Regions from separate parts of the Pseudomonas extremaustralis genome, predicted to be linked through region 3. Evidence: riboswitches for the same ligand, from Rfam matches in the RefSeq annotation. Region 3 holds a riboswitch; each other region holds the start of a gene.
The links. Region 3 has a riboswitch for cobalamin ahead of cobO (cob(I)yrinic acid a,c-diamide adenosyltransferase). Riboswitches for the same ligand answer to the same signal wherever they lie in the genome.
Positions count from the first base shown of each region.

Region 1: it holds a riboswitch for cobalamin, as region 3 does, so the genes downstream of both, cobW (cobalamin biosynthesis protein CobW) here and cobO (cob(I)yrinic acid a,c-diamide adenosyltransferase) in region 3, are expected to answer to the same signal.
Region 2: it holds a riboswitch for cobalamin, as region 3 does, so the genes downstream of both, BLR63_RS02665 (ABC transporter substrate-binding protein) here and cobO (cob(I)yrinic acid a,c-diamide adenosyltransferase) in region 3, are expected to answer to the same signal.

Region 1 is NZ_LT629689.1:1,991,000-1,995,792, forward strand. It holds gene cobN (cobaltochelatase subunit CobN) at 1-401, opposite strand, end outside; gene cobW (cobalamin biosynthesis protein CobW) at 405-1,466, opposite strand; cobalamin riboswitch at 1,560-1,759, opposite strand; cobalamin riboswitch at 1,801-2,011, shown strand; gene BLR63_RS09285 (CbtB domain-containing protein) at 2,109-2,297, shown strand; gene BLR63_RS09290 (CbtA family protein) at 2,309-3,013, shown strand; gene BLR63_RS09295 (cobalamin biosynthesis protein) at 3,010-3,402, shown strand; gene cobM (precorrin-4 C(11)-methyltransferase) at 3,471-4,217, shown strand; gene nfuA (Fe-S biogenesis protein NfuA) at 4,463-4,793, opposite strand, start outside.
Region 2 is NZ_LT629689.1:528,117-532,909, forward strand. It holds gene BLR63_RS02660 (FecCD family ABC transporter permease) at 1-458, opposite strand, end outside; gene BLR63_RS02665 (ABC transporter substrate-binding protein) at 455-1,465, opposite strand; cobalamin riboswitch at 1,584-1,778, opposite strand; gene BLR63_RS02670 (aldehyde dehydrogenase family protein) at 1,821-3,212, opposite strand; gene ptrR (putrescine utilization regulator PtrR) at 3,315-4,208, shown strand; gene BLR63_RS02680 (hypothetical protein) at 4,422-4,631, opposite strand; gene BLR63_RS02685 (amino acid aminotransferase) at 4,743-4,793, opposite strand, start outside.
Region 3 is NZ_LT629689.1:208,738-213,530, forward strand. It holds gene BLR63_RS00985 (C40 family peptidase) at 1-451, shown strand, start outside; gene BLR63_RS00990 (PQQ-dependent sugar dehydrogenase) at 524-1,837, opposite strand; cobalamin riboswitch at 1,937-2,195, shown strand; gene cobO (cob(I)yrinic acid a,c-diamide adenosyltransferase) at 2,274-2,885, shown strand; gene BLR63_RS01000 (cobyrinate a,c-diamide synthase) at 2,882-4,204, shown strand; gene bluB (5,6-dimethylbenzimidazole synthase) at 4,197-4,793, shown strand, end outside.

The DNA.
Region 1 (4,793 bases), 1.8 Mb from region 3:
CGCTCCGGCGCGCCAACGGTGCTCAGGCCGCTGAGTTCCGGATCGGGGCGATCGTCCCCCGGCACCAGGATCAGTTGCACGCCGCGCTCGGCCAACGCCACCAGGCGCTCGATGCCGTAGCGCCAATAGCCGATGCCGCCGTGCAGCGAAAGCAGGATGACCTTGGCATGGCGCAGCACTTCATCGACGTACAGGTCGACCGAAGCGTGGTTCTGCACCTGCATCGGGTTAGCCAGGCGAAAGCTGGGGTAATCCTGCGGCAACTGCTGGGCCGCTTCGGCCAGCAGCGCCAGGCTGGAATCGCCGCTGCACAGGATCACCAGCTCGGCCGGGGTTTGTCCAAGGTCGGCGATGTTGTCGTCGGAAACGAAACCACCGGGCTGGGTCCTGAGCAGGTGCATGGGTCAGGCGCTGAGGGCGGCGCGCAATTGCGCTTCGAGGCCCGCCGCATTCAGCTCCTGGCCGATCAGCACCAGGCGCGTGGTGCGCGCTTCATCGGCGGCCCAGGCACGGTCGAAGTGTTTGTCGAAGCGGGTGCCCACGCCCTGGATCAGCAGGCGCATCGATTTGTTCGGGATCGCGGCGAAGCCTTTGACGCGCAGGATGCCGTGTTGAACCACCAGTTGGGTCAGGGCATCGAGCAGCAGGGCTTCGTCGGACTGCGGCAGGTCGATGGAGATGGAATCAAAGGCGTCGTGGTCGTGGTCGTCTTCACCTTCGTGGTGATGATCGTGATGGCTGTGGCGGCCGTCGATATGTTCTTCGGAACCAGCGCCCAGGCCGATCAACACGTCCAGCGGCACACGACCGCTGCTGGCTTCAATGATCTTGACCGCCGGCGGCAACTCTTCGGCGACTTCCAGGCGCACGCGGGCCAGGTCTTCGGGGTGGATCAGGTCGCACTTGTTGAGGATCACCAGGTCGGCGCTGGCCAGTTGGTCGGCGAACAGCTCGTGCAGCGGCGATTCGTGGTCCAGGTTCGGGTCGAGCTTGCGCTGGGCGTCGACCTGGTCCGGGAAAGCCGCGAAGGTGCCGGCGGCCACGGCCGGGCTGTCGACCACGGTGATCACGGCGTCAACCGTGCAGGCGCTGCGGATTTCCGGCCACTGGAAGGCCTGGACCAAGGGTTTTGGCAGGGCCAGGCCCGAGGTTTCGATGAGGATATGGTCGAGGTCGCCGCGACGGGCCACCAATTCGCGCATCACCGGGAAGAACTCTTCCTGCACGGTGCAGCACAGGCAGCCGTTGGCCAGCTCATACACACGACCGTTGGCTTCTTCCTCGGTGCAACCGATGGAGCACTGTTTGAGGATTTCACCGTCGATGCCCAGCTCGCCGAACTCGTTGACGATCACCGCGATGCGACGGCCCTGGGCGTTGTCGAGCATATGGCGCAACAAGGTGGTTTTGCCCGAGCCGAGAAAGCCGGTGACGATGGTGACGGGGAGTTTGGCCAGTGTTTTCATCGGATGCCCTTGGGGGCGGGCATACGGGACGATAGGCCCTGCGGCGACGCGCAGCAGCGGATTTCGTCACCGGATCACCCCGCCCGGTTGAAATGGAAAATCGAGTGCGAGGCAGGTCTCCTGGCTTGGGGCTTGCGGATCTTGCGACCGGCGCTGGCTGCGCCTTCCCGCCGTATCGGCAGTGGCGTGGCAGTCAGATGAACCCTTCACAGTTGCGGGGGCAGCCGCGGCTTGAACCGCGTTCCCTTCTTAGCTTCGGCCTGGGCCGAAGAACCTCGAAGGTGCAAGGCTACAGGGGCTCGGTCAATTTGACTACCGTCGCTCTGCATGCTTTCCTACACGCCTTGTTTCGGGTGCCCTTCACAGGGTGAAACGGGAAACCGGTGCGTCATAGCGTTATGACCAGTCCGGTGCTGCCCCCGCAACGGTAAGCGAGCGAAGCGTCACAGCCACTGTGCTTTATGCATGGGAAGGCGATGCTTTTCAGGACTCGATGGATGAGCCCCCTCGCAAGCCCGGAGACCGGCCCGAAAAATTTCAGATAACAAACCCGCGGTGGGCGGGCGCTGTTTCAACCCTGCGTGCCCGGCTCGCGGGGTTTGCATGCGCTCGTGTCACCCTGACACCTGAAAGGGACGCGCCATGTCGATCATCAGCAGCACTTCGCACACCACCCACCGCACCACCACCCTCAGCCAACGCCTGACCGCCGCCATCGGCGCGTCGATCCTCGGTGCGTGCCTGGTGTACTTCGCCGGTTTCTCCCATATCGAAGCCGTGCACAACGCGGCCCACGATACCCGCCACAGCGCCGCGTTCCCCTGCCACTGAGACCTGCCGACATGATCAAGCGTATTGCGCAAACCGCAGGCTTCACCGGCCTGCTGGCCGCCCTGCTGCTGACCCTGCTGCAAAGCTTCTGGGTCGCACCGCTGATTCTGCAGGCGGAATCCTTCGAAAAAGCCCCGGCCGCGACACAAATGCCCCATGAGCATGCCGCCGGTGCCGCCGCCCACAGCCATGACACCGAAGCCTGGGAGCCGGAAGACGGCTGGCAGCGCGTGCTGTCCACCACAGGCGGCAATCTGGTGGTCGCCGTCGGGTTTGCCCTGATGCTGGCCGGTCTCTACACCCTGCGCGCACCGACCCGCACCGCCCAAGGCCTGCTGTGGGGCCTGGCCGGTTACGCGACCTTTGTGCTGGCGCCGACCCTGGGCCTGCCACCGGAGTTGCCGGGCACCGCCGCCGCCGAGCTGACGCTGCGCCAAACCTGGTGGATCGGCACCGCAGCGTCCACTGCTGTCGGTATCGCGTTGATCGTGTTCGGCCGCAGTTGGCTGCTCAAGGTGCTGGGCGTGGCGATCCTGGCCGTTCCCCACCTGATCGGCGCGCCGCAACCGCAAGTGCACTCGATGCTGGCCCCGGAGGCCCTGGAGGCGCAGTTCAAGATCGCTTCGCAGCTGACCAACGTGGCGTTCTGGCTGGCCCTGGGCCTGATCAGCGCTTGGCTGTTCCGCCGCAACCGCGACGATCAATACTCGGCATGACTCTGGTGGCCGGGCTGGGTTGCCAACGGGGTTGTGATGTTCACACCCTGCTGGCGCTGCTCGATGCCGCCCTGGCCGAAGCTGGAATCGAGCGTCGGCGCGTCACGGCGCTGGCGAGTATCGATCTCAAACAGGATGAACCAGGGCTGGTTGCACTGTCCCAGTTGCTGCAAGTGCCGTTGCAGTGTTTCAACGCCGGGCAGTTGGCGGCCTACGAAAGCCGGTTGAGCCATAAATCAGCCGTCGCTTTCGCGCATACCGGCTGCCATGGCATCGCCGAAAGCGCCGCGCTGGCCCTGGCCGAACACCTCGCCGATGCCCCCGCCCATCTGCTGGTCCCCCGCCGCAAAAACGCCCAGGCCACCGTTGCATTGGCCTGCGCCGGGTAAAATCCCGATAATTGCCGCTCACGATCATGAGCAATCTTCATGCTCACCCGGTTTGCACAGGAATTTCCATGACCGTCTACTTCATCGGCGCCGGCCCCGGCGACCCCGAACTGATCACTGTCAAAGGCCAGCGCCTGATCCGCAGTTGCCCGGTGATTATCTATGCCGGCTCGTTGGTGCCGATGGCGGTCCTGGAGGGCCATCAGGCGCAGCAGGTGGTCAACAGCGCCGAACTGCACCTGGAACAGATCATCGCGCTGATCCAGGCCGCCCACGCCAACGGCCAGGACGTGGCCCGCGTGCACTCCGGCGATCCGAGCCTGTATGGGGCGATCGGCGAGCAGATTCGTCACTTGCGCGAATTGGGCATCCCTTTTCAGATCATTCCGGGAGTGACGGCGGTAGCTGCCTGCGCAGCGCTGCTGGAAACCGAACTGACCCTGCCGGACATCGCCCAAAGCGTCATCCTGACCCGTTACGCCGATAAAACCAGCATGCCCGCCGGCGAGGACTTCGACAGCCTGGCGCGGCACGGTACGACCATGGCGATCCATCTGGGGGTCAATCATCTGGACAAGATCGTCGCCGAACTGCTGCCGCACTACGGCGCGGACTGCCCGATTGCGGTGGTGCACCGAGCGACCTGGCCGGATCAGGATTGGGCCGTGGGCACCTTGAGTGATATTGCCGAAAAGGTCGCCGCCAAGGGTTTTCGGCGTACGGCGCTGATTGTGGTGGGCCGGGTGCTGGCGAGCGATAGCTTCAGTGAGTCATCGCTGTATCGGGCGGGGCATGCACACCTCTACCGACCTTGATCTTTCACATCATAAAAACAGCACAACTTCTTGATTTAAATCACAAAATAAAACTGTAGGAGCGGGCTTGCCCGCGATCTCGGTGTACCAGACACCTGATCTGTCGCCTGAGACTCCGCTATCGCGGGCATGCCCGCTCCTACAGTTGAGCTTCAGCATTAGATAGATAACGTAAACCAATGAAATTTAAGCAAAAAAAAACGGCGCTCACGGGCGCCGTTTTTTGTTCGCAGGGAACGCCTTACTCAGTAGTAGGCATTTTCTTTCTGCGTGTGGTCAGTCACGTCGCGTACGCCCTTGAGCTCCGGAATACGCTCCAACAGGGTGCGCTCGATGCCTTCGCGCAGGGTGACGTCCGCCTGGCCGCAGCCCTGGCAACCACCGCCGAACTTCAATACGGCAATGCCGTCATCGACCACGTCAATCAAGCTGACCTGACCACCGTGGCTGGCCAGCCCTGGGTTGATCTCGGTCTGCAGGTAGTAGTTGATGCGCTCGTTGACCGGGCTGTCGGCATTGACGTTCGGCACCTTGGCGTTCGGCGCCTTGATGGTCAGTTGGCCGCCCATGCGGTCG
Region 2 (4,793 bases), 320 kb from region 3:
CCCGCGAGGATGATCTGCCCGGTGCCGCCGGACGCGCCGCTGGCCCGCGCCAGCAGGATCACCAGCGCAAACGCGGCCATCGCGCCGACGAAGGCGCCCGCCGACAACGACACCAAACCGCCGCCCACGCCCATCAACACCACCAGCACCGCACCGGTCGAGGCGCCGGCGCTGATGCCCAGCAGGTAGGGATCGGCCAGCGGATTACGCAGCAACGACTGCAAGACCACCCCGCAGGTGGCCAGCCCGGCACCGCAGGCGGCGGCGACCAGGGCGCGGGTGAGGCGGTAGTTCCACACCACGCCTTCGTCGATGGGATCGAGCACGTAGCCGGCGTGCCACAGTTTGTTGGCGAGCACCTGCAACACCACCTTTGGCGCGATGGCGGTTTCGCCGATGGCTACGCCGGCGAGGAGGGCGATCAGCAGCAGCGCGAGGGCGAGGAGGGTGCGTGTCATTTCGGCAGGTCGTAGCCGTCGATGGCGTGCGCCAGTTGTTCCAGGCCATCGAAGGTGCGCACGCTGGCCTGCAGGGCCATGGCGTCGAGGATGATGATGCGGTTGTGTTTGACCGCGTCCATGTTGCGGGTCACCGGGTCGCTGCGCAGGAAGGCGAGTTTCTGTTCGTGGTCGTCGGCCGGGTAGCGACGGCGGTCCATGCGCGCGATCACCAGGAACGTCGGGTTGGCTTTGGCGAGGGTTTCCCAGCCGACGGCGGGCCACTCTTCATCGGACTGCACCACGTTGTGCAGGCCCAGGGTCTCGAGCATGAATTCGGGGACACCCTTGTGGCCGGCCACGTACGGGTCGCTGGCCATCTCGGCGCTGGAGAACCACACCAGCGCGCTGGCTTGCTTGAGGCCCTTGCTCTGCGCGGTGGCCACGGACCGGGCCAGGCGCGCCTGGAGTTCGGCGTTGAGTTGTCGGCCGCGATCCGGCACGTCGAAAATCTCGGCCAACTGGCTGATGCCCTTATAGATCGTCTCGACGCGAAACGGCGCCAGCCGCGTGCCGTCGGCGCCCACCCGGTTGTCCTTGGCTTCGCAGTCGGAGGGCAGCAGGTAGGTGGGGATTTTCAACTCATGAAATTGCTCGCGGGTACCGACCACGCCTTGCGGGCCGACCACCCATTCCAGCTCGGCGGCCACCAGTTGCGGGCGCTTGGCGATGACGGCTTCGAAGCTGGGCTCGTTGTCGGCCAGGCGCGGGATCTTGTCGTTCTGGACCTTGAACGACGGCAACACGTTGTTGAACCACAGCGAGGTGCCAACCACGGTATCGCCCACGCCCAAGGCATAGAGCATTTCGGTGGCGGCCTGGCCGATGGTCACACTGCGTGCGGGTGCCTGCTGGAAGGTCAGGGTGCTGCCGCAGTTTTCGAGGGTCAGCGGGTAGTGGGTGGAGGTCGCCTGGGCCAAGGCACAGAAGCCCAGGCCGGCGAGCAGGGCGGTGGTGCGTAGCAGCATGGGGCAATCTCCGTGTGGACCGTACTGGAAAAAACAGGGGGGGTACGGTTCGGAAATCCACGCTTGAACGCTGCCGGTCAGGCAGGCAAGGATGTCCTTCCCGGACACCCCGCCGGTCAGTGATGTTGCTGGGCCGGCAGGTCTCCTGACTGATGCGTCGTCGCCACGCTCCAACCTTCCCGGACAAGGTCCAGTGGCATCGAGGAGCAGGCTCGGCATCTACAGTTGCGGGGGCAGTTCCGATTGACGCGGGGACACCGCGCTTCGGATTCCCTATTAGTCCCGTTTGGGAACCGGCGCGGTATGGTAGTCGATGCGGTTGCAGGGCGCGAGCGTGCTCGCGCCTGCCCCTTGTTTACTTGCGGTTGAGCCACACCGTCTGCGCATTGCAGAATTCGCGCACGCCAAAGTGCGACAACTCGCGGCCGAACCCGCTCTTCTTCACGCCACCGAACGCCACCCGAGGGTCGGACACGCTGAAGGCATTGACGAAGATCCCGCCGGTTTCCAGCTGGTTGGCAATTTCGCCTGCCTTGGCCGGGTCGCTGGTGAAGATGCTCGCGGTGAGGCCGAACTCGCTGTCGTTGGCCAGGGCCACGGCGTGGTCGGCATCGCGGGCGGTGATGATCGAGGCCACGGGGCCGAACAGCTCCTGTCTGAACGAGGTCATCTGGTCGGTGACGTCTGCCAGTACGGTGGGCGCATAGTAGTTACCGGCGCCGGGCACTTTGTCGCCGCCCAGCAGCAGGGTCGCGCCTTCTGCCAGGGTGGCCTGGACCTGGCCGTGCAGTTCGTCGCGCAGGTCGAAGCGCGCCATCGGGCCGACGTAGGTGTCGGTCGAAGTCGGCTCACCCATCACCAGGGCGCGGCTGGCTTCGACGAATTTGGCGGTAAAGGCTTGCACCACGCCTTCCTCGATGATCAGGCGCTTGGCGGCGGCGCAGACTTGGCCGCTGTTCTGGAAGCGCCCGATGACGGCGGCTTGCACGGCGGCGTCGAGGTCGGCGTCGTTGAGCACGATGAACGGGTCGGAGCCGCCCAGTTCCAGCACGCATTTTTTCAGCGCGGCACCGGCCTGGGAGCCGATGGCCATGCCGGCGCGCACGCTGCCGGTGAGGGTGACGGCAGCGATGCGTGGGTCGGCGATGGCGCTGGACACGCCGTCGGTGGTCACGTTGATGACTTCGAACAGGCCTTCAGGGAAACCGGCTTTTTGAAACGCGGCTTTCATCAGGTAGGCGCTGCCCATCACGTTTGGCGCGTGTTTGAGCACGTAGGTGTTGCCGGCGAGCAGGGTCGGCACGGCGCCGCGCAGCACTTGCCACACCGGGAAGTTCCACGGCATCACGGCGAGGATCGGGCCCAGTGGGCGGTATTCGATCTGTGCGCTGCCGTTGTCCACCAGGGTCGGTTCCGGGGCGAGCATGGCCGGGCCGTGGGCGGCGTACCATTCGCTCAGTTGTGCGCATTTCTCGATTTCGGCACGGGCCTGGGCGATGGGTTTGCCCATTTCCAGAGTGATCATCTGCGCCATCGCTTCGGCTTGATCGCGCAAGGCGCCGGCCAGGGCCAGCAGTAATTCGGCGCGCTGGCTCACCGGCTGGCGGCGCCAGGTGCGGAAGGCGACGGTGGCGCGGTCGAGGGCGGCGTTCAGTTGGGCGGCGGTTTCGTAAGGGTAGCTGCCGACCGTTTCGCCATTGGCGGGGTTGATCGACAGGGCGTGGGTCTGGTGGGTGATCGCGTTCATGGCACCGTCCGGCTGAATGGGGGGATGGAGTCAGCCTACGGGGCTGCATGTTTTCTGGAAACTGAATAATATTGAGCAATACGTTCACGATTGGAGAATGATTTGGATCTGGTGCAGCTGGAAATCTTCAAGGCCGTTGCCGAGCAAGGCAGCATCAGCGCCGCCGCGCAGCTGATTCATCGCGTGCCGTCGAACCTGACCACGCGCATCAAGCAACTGGAGCAGGACTTGGGTGTGGAGCTGTTTATCCGCGAGAGAAGCCGCCTGCGCCTGTCGCCGGCCGGGTGGAATTTCCTCGGCTATGCGCGACGCATCCTCGACCTGGTGCAGGAAGCCCGCGCCACGGTGGCGGGGGAAGAGCCCCAGGGCGCCTTTGCCCTCGGTTCGCTGGAGAGTACGGCGGCGGTGCGCATCCCCGCGCTGCTGGCGGCATACAATCAGAAACACACCAAGGTCGAGTTGGACCTGAGCACCGGACCGTCCGGGACGATGATCGAAGGCGTGTTGTCAGGGCGCCTGGCGGCGGCATTCGTCGACGGGCCGGTGTTGCACGCGACCCTGGAGGGCGTGGCGGTGTTCGAGGAAGAGATGGTGGTGATTGCGCCGTTGCATCACGCGCCGATCACACGAGGGCAGGATGTGAATGGGCAGAACATTTATACATTCCGTTCGAACTGCTCGTACCGGCATCACTTCGAACGCTGGTTCGCACAGGACGGCGCGGTGCCGGGCAAGATCTTCGAGATCGAGTCTTACCACGGTATGTTGGCGTGTGTCAGCGCCGGCGCCGGCCTGGCGCTGATGCCACGCAGCATGCTGGAAAGCATGCCGGGGTTTGCGGCGGTGAGCGTGTGGCCGCTGATGGACAGTTTCCGCATCCTGCACACCTGGTTGATCTGGCGGCGGGGCACAGTGTCACAGAGCCTCAACAGCTTCGTAACCCTGCTGGAAGAACACGGCCTCTGCAGGAGCGAGCTTGCTCGCGAAGGTCGTTAACGATGACGCGGGCATCCGAGATAAACGCGGTGTTCTGGCGATTTTCGCGAGCAAGCTCGCTCCTACGGGTGGGCGGGGTTAGCCGCCGGTCAGGGGCGGCTTTTGTAGGAGCGAGCTTGCTCGCGAAGGTCGTTAACGATCACGCGGGCATCCGGGATAAACGCGGTGTTCTGGCGATTTTCGCGAGCAAGCTCGCTCCTACGGGGGGTAGGGTTAGCCGCCGAATTGGAGGGTGCCCATGGCCAGTTTCGCCATGAGGGCCGTCGCGCCCAGTTGCACCAACCACAATGCCAGCCCGCCGATAAACACCCCCAGCGCCACTTGCAGCACCAGGCTTTTCTGGCGTTTGGCTTGCGGCGCGCGCGGGGTGAAGTGCTCCTGGTCGTCGGGATCGGCGTGAAGGTTCAGGTCGTCGTTTCTCATAGGGCTCTCACAGCAAAAGGGCAATCGGTGCTCAGTCTAGGGGAGCAGGGCGTTTTCCGACAGGCATTAAAAAGGGAAGCCGTGGCTTCCCTTCGTACCGCGCCGCCAGGTTTATAGAACCTGAACGATCGCCTTTGTTACCGCACCAATGTTCGACTGGTT
Region 3 (4,793 bases):
GAAGCCCAGGCCGGTGTTCAGCTATTCCAACCAAAGTTTTTCGCCTGCCGCCGAAGATGTGCTGTTCCGTGCGTTGGGCCTGGTCGGTACGCCTTATCGTTGGGGTGGCAATACGCCGGACTCGGGGTTTGATTGCAGTGGCCTGATCGGTTTTGTCTTTCGCGACGCCGCCGGTATCTCCTTGCCGCGTACGACCCGTGAACTCATCGTCATGCGTGGCCAGGACGTAAGCGAACAGAACCTGCAAACCGGCGACCTGCTGTTCTTCGCCACCGGTGGCGGCTCGCAGGTCAGCCACGCCGGGATCTATGTGGGCGAGGGTCGCTTTGTCCACGCGCCGCAAACCGGCGGTACGGTGAAGCTGGATACCTTGTCCAAGGCCTATTGGCAGAATGCCTACCTCAGCGCCAAGCGCGTGTTGCCGGCCGAGCACTTGGCCCGCAACCCCTGAGTCAACCCAAGATCCCAATGTGGGAGGGGCAAGCCCTTTCCCACATCTGTTTTGTGGTGGTCTTGGGAGCGGTTACTTAGCCGCAGAAACTCGCCACACCTTATTCCCCACATCATCGGCCACCAGTAAATCGCCCTGCTTGTCGATGACAACGCCCACCGGTCGGCCCATGGCTTTCTCATCCTTGTCGAGGAACCCGGTCAGCACGTCCACCGGCTGGCCTTTAGGCTGGCCACCCTCGAATGGTACGAAGATCACCTTGTAGCCACTGTGCGGCTTGCGGTTCCACGAACCATGCTGGCCGATGAATGCACCGTGGGTGAAGGGCGCTGGAAGGGTGCTGCCCTCGGCGAAGGTCAATCCTAACGACGCAGTGTGAGGACCCACCGCATAGTCCGGTGCGATGGCCTTGGCGACCAGTTCTGGATTTTGCGGGGTGACGCGCACGTCCACATGCTGGCCGTAATAGCTGAAGGGCCAGCCATAAAACGCACCATCCTTGACCGAGGTGATGTAGTCCGGCACCAGGTCGCTGCCGATCTCGTCGCGCTCGTTCACGGCCGTCCACAGCTTGCCACTCTGGGGTTCCCAGGCCATGCCGTTGGGATTGCGCAGGCCGGAGGCGAAGATGCGGTGCTGGCCGCTCGCACGGTCGACTTCCCAGATCGCGGCGCGGCCTTGTTCTGCCTCCAGGCCGTTTTCGCCGACGTTGCTGTTGGAGCCTACGCTGACATACAGCTTGCTGCCATCCTGGCTGGCCACCACGTTTTTGGTCCAGTGATGGTTCAACGGGCCGCCGGGCAAATCGACGACCGTGGTGCCGGCAGATTTGATCGCAGTTTCACCCGGCTGATAGGCGAAGCGCAGCAGCTTGTCCGAGTCGGCCACATACAAGTCGTTGCCGACCAGAGCCATGCCAAACGGCGAATTGAGGTGTTCCAGGAACGCCGTGCGGGTCTCGGCGACACCGTCGTGGTCGGCGTCACGCAGCAACGTGATGCGATTCGGGCTCGGCACGCCGGCACCGGCCCGGCCCATGACCTTCTCCATGACCCAGCCGCGAATGCCCTTGGAGTCATCGGGCTTGGGCGGCGCGTTGGTTTCCGCGACCAGCACATCGCCGTTGGGCAACACATACAGCCAGCGGGGATGGTCCAGGCCCTCGGCGAACGCCGTCACTTGGGTACCGGCGGCGGCCGTTGGCTTCACGCCGTCCGGCCAGCCGATGGCGGGGGCGATGTTCACGGTGGGGATCAGCGTCTTGTTCGGCTCCGGTAGCTTGGGCGTGGGCCCGGTGCCATCGGAGACCTGCAGCGTGGAGGTTTCACCGCAGGCGGCGAGGGTGCCGGCGAGCATGATGAGCAGGGCGAGTCTGGTTTTGTGCATGGTGTTCTCCTTGATACCTGTAAGGGTAGAGGCGATCGGCGGTGCGATGGTTCAAGTCCGGGGCCGGCTTTAATTGACGCTCCACCCCCAACCCACTAACCTTCGCCGCTTGTTCCAGGTGCTCTGTGACCTGTGGGTCGACAGAGTGAAACAGGGAAGCCGGTGAGTGAGCGCACTTGTACACAGTGCTGCCGCGATTCCGGCGCTGCCCCCGCAACGGTAAATGAGTCAAGACGCTGCCTTTTGCCACTGTATCGCTGGCGATATGGGAAGGCGCATCGTCGGCCTGCTCGCGCGCTCTATCAGCGCTCGCGCGCCACTCATGAGTCCGGAGACCGGCCTGGATCATCCAACAGCATCACGGTGGGCGATGCTTGGCTGTCTGTTTTTTCTTTTCCTGCCCGCCGTTTTTGTCCAGCCCCAACGGAGAGCTGCCATGACCGATTCCCCCGAGCGCGACGAGCGCCACCTGGCGCGCATGCTGCGCAAAAAAGCCGTGATCGACGAGCGCATTGCCAATTCCCCGAACGAATGCGGCCTGCTGCTGGTGTTGACCGGCAACGGCAAAGGCAAGAGCAGCTCGGCGTTCGGCATGCTCGCCCGCGCCATGGGCCATGGTATGCAGTGCGGTGTGGTGCAGTTCATCAAGGGGCGCAACAGTACCGGTGAAGAGCTGTTCTTCCGCCGCTTCCCCGAGCAAGTGCGTTTTCACGTCATGGGCGAAGGCTTCACCTGGGAAACCCAGGATCGCCAGCGCGATATCGCCGCCGCCGAAGCCGCCTGGGCGGTGTCCCGCCAGTTGCTGCAAGACCCGGGCATCGGCCTGGTGGTTCTGGATGAACTGAACATTGCCCTCAAGCACGGTTACCTTGATTTGGACCAGGTACTCAGCGACCTGCAAGCGCGCCCGCCGATGCAGCACGTGGTGGTCACCGGTCGTGGGGCCAAGCCTGAATTGATCGAAATGGGCGACACCGTCACCGAGATGGGCATGCTCAAGCACGCGTTCCAGGCCGGTATCAAGGCGCAGAAAGGCGTCGAACTTTGAATCAGCCCCGTCACTGCCCGGCTGTGTTGATCGCCGCTCCGGCGTCCGGCCAGGGCAAAACCACCGTCACCGCCGCACTGGCCCGTTTGCACCGCAACCTGGGGCGCAAGGTGCGCGTGTTCAAATGCGGTCCGGATTTTCTCGACCCGATGATCCATGAGCGCGCCAGCGGGGCGCCGGTGTATCAATTGGACATGTGGATGGTGGGCGAGCAGGAAAGTCGTCGCTTGCTGTGGGAAGCGGCGGGGGAGGCCGACCTGATCCTGATCGAAGGCGTGATGGGCCTGTTCGATGGCACGCCTTCCAGCGCCGACCTGGCACGACACTTTGGTGTACCGGTGTTGGCCGTGATCGACGGCACGGCCATGGCCCAGACCTTCGGGGCCCTGGCCCTTGGCCTGGCGCGCTATCAGCCGGATTTGCCGTTCGCCGGCGTGCTGGCCAACCGCGTCGGCACTTTGCGGCATGCGCAACTGCTCGAAGGCAGCCTCACCGAAGGCCTGCGCTGGTATGGCGCGTTGTCCCGCGAAACCGGGATCGAGTTGCCCAGCCGTCATTTGGGCCTGGTGCAAGCCAGTGAGCTGAATGACCTCGATGTGCGCCTGGATGCCGCCGCCCAAGCCCTGGGCAGCAGCTGTGAAGTCGCGTTGCCGCCGCCGGTGACCTTTGCCGCGCCCGCCGTGATCGAGGCCGAGCCGTTGCTGGCCGGGGTGCGCATTGCTGTGGCCCGCGACGAAGCGTTTGCCTTCACCTACGGTGCCAGCCTGGATCTGTTGCGGGCGATGGGCGCCGAGTTGTGTTTCTTCTCGCCGATCCATGATCGCCAATTGCCCGAGGCCGACAGTCTCTATCTACCCGGCGGTTACCCGGAGTTGCACCACCAGGCGCTGGCGCAAAACACGCCGATGCTCGATGCCATCCGTGCCCATCACGCGGGCGGCAAGCCCTTGCTCGCCGAATGTGGCGGCATGCTCTATCTGCTCGATTCGCTCACCGATGTCGACGGCACCCGTGCCGAACTGGTCGGCCTGCTGCAGGGCGATGCAGTGATGCAAAAGAAACTGGCGGCCCTGGCCCTGCAAAGCGTCGAGTTGCCCGAAGGCGTCCTGCGCGGGCACACCTATCATCACTCCCTGACCCGCACCGACTGGCAGCCGATTGCCCGCGGCCTGAGCCCCAATGGCGGGCGCGGGGCCGAGGCGGTGTATCGGCAGGGACGGATGACCGCGTCCTACGTGCACTTCTATTTCCCGTCCAATCCCCGAGCGGTTGCCGCGTTGTTTGCGCCCGACCTTGAGCCAGCACAGCCCCATGAGTGACAACGCTTTCCCCCAGGCCGATCGCGACGCGGTCTATCGCGCCATCGCCGAACGTCGAGATATGCGTCACTTCAGCGGCGGCAGCGTCGCCCCCGAATTGCTCCATCGTCTGCTCCAGGCCGCGCACCAGGCGCCGAGTGTCGGCTTGATGCAACCGTGGCGCTTTATCCGCATCAGCGACCGCACGCTGCGCGGCCGCATCCAGCAACTGGTGGAAGAGGAACGCGTGCGCACCGCCGAGGCGTTGGGCGAGCGTTCCGACGCGTTCATGAAGCTCAAGGTCGAAGGTATCCATGACTGCGCCGAAGTGCTGGTGGCAGCGCTGATGGACGATCGCGAGCGACATATCTTCGGGCGGCGCACCTTGCCGGAAATGGACATGGCCTCGTTGTCCTGTGCAATCCAGAATCTGTGGCTGGCCGCCCGCGTCGAGGGGCTGGGCATGGGCTGGGTCTCGCTGTTCGAACCCCTGGCCCTGGCCGATCTGCTGGGCTTGCCGCCTGGCGCCAAACCGTTGGCCGTGTTGTGCCTGGGGCCGGTGGCGGAATTTTACCCGGCGCCGATGTTGCAGCTCGAAGGCTGGACCGAA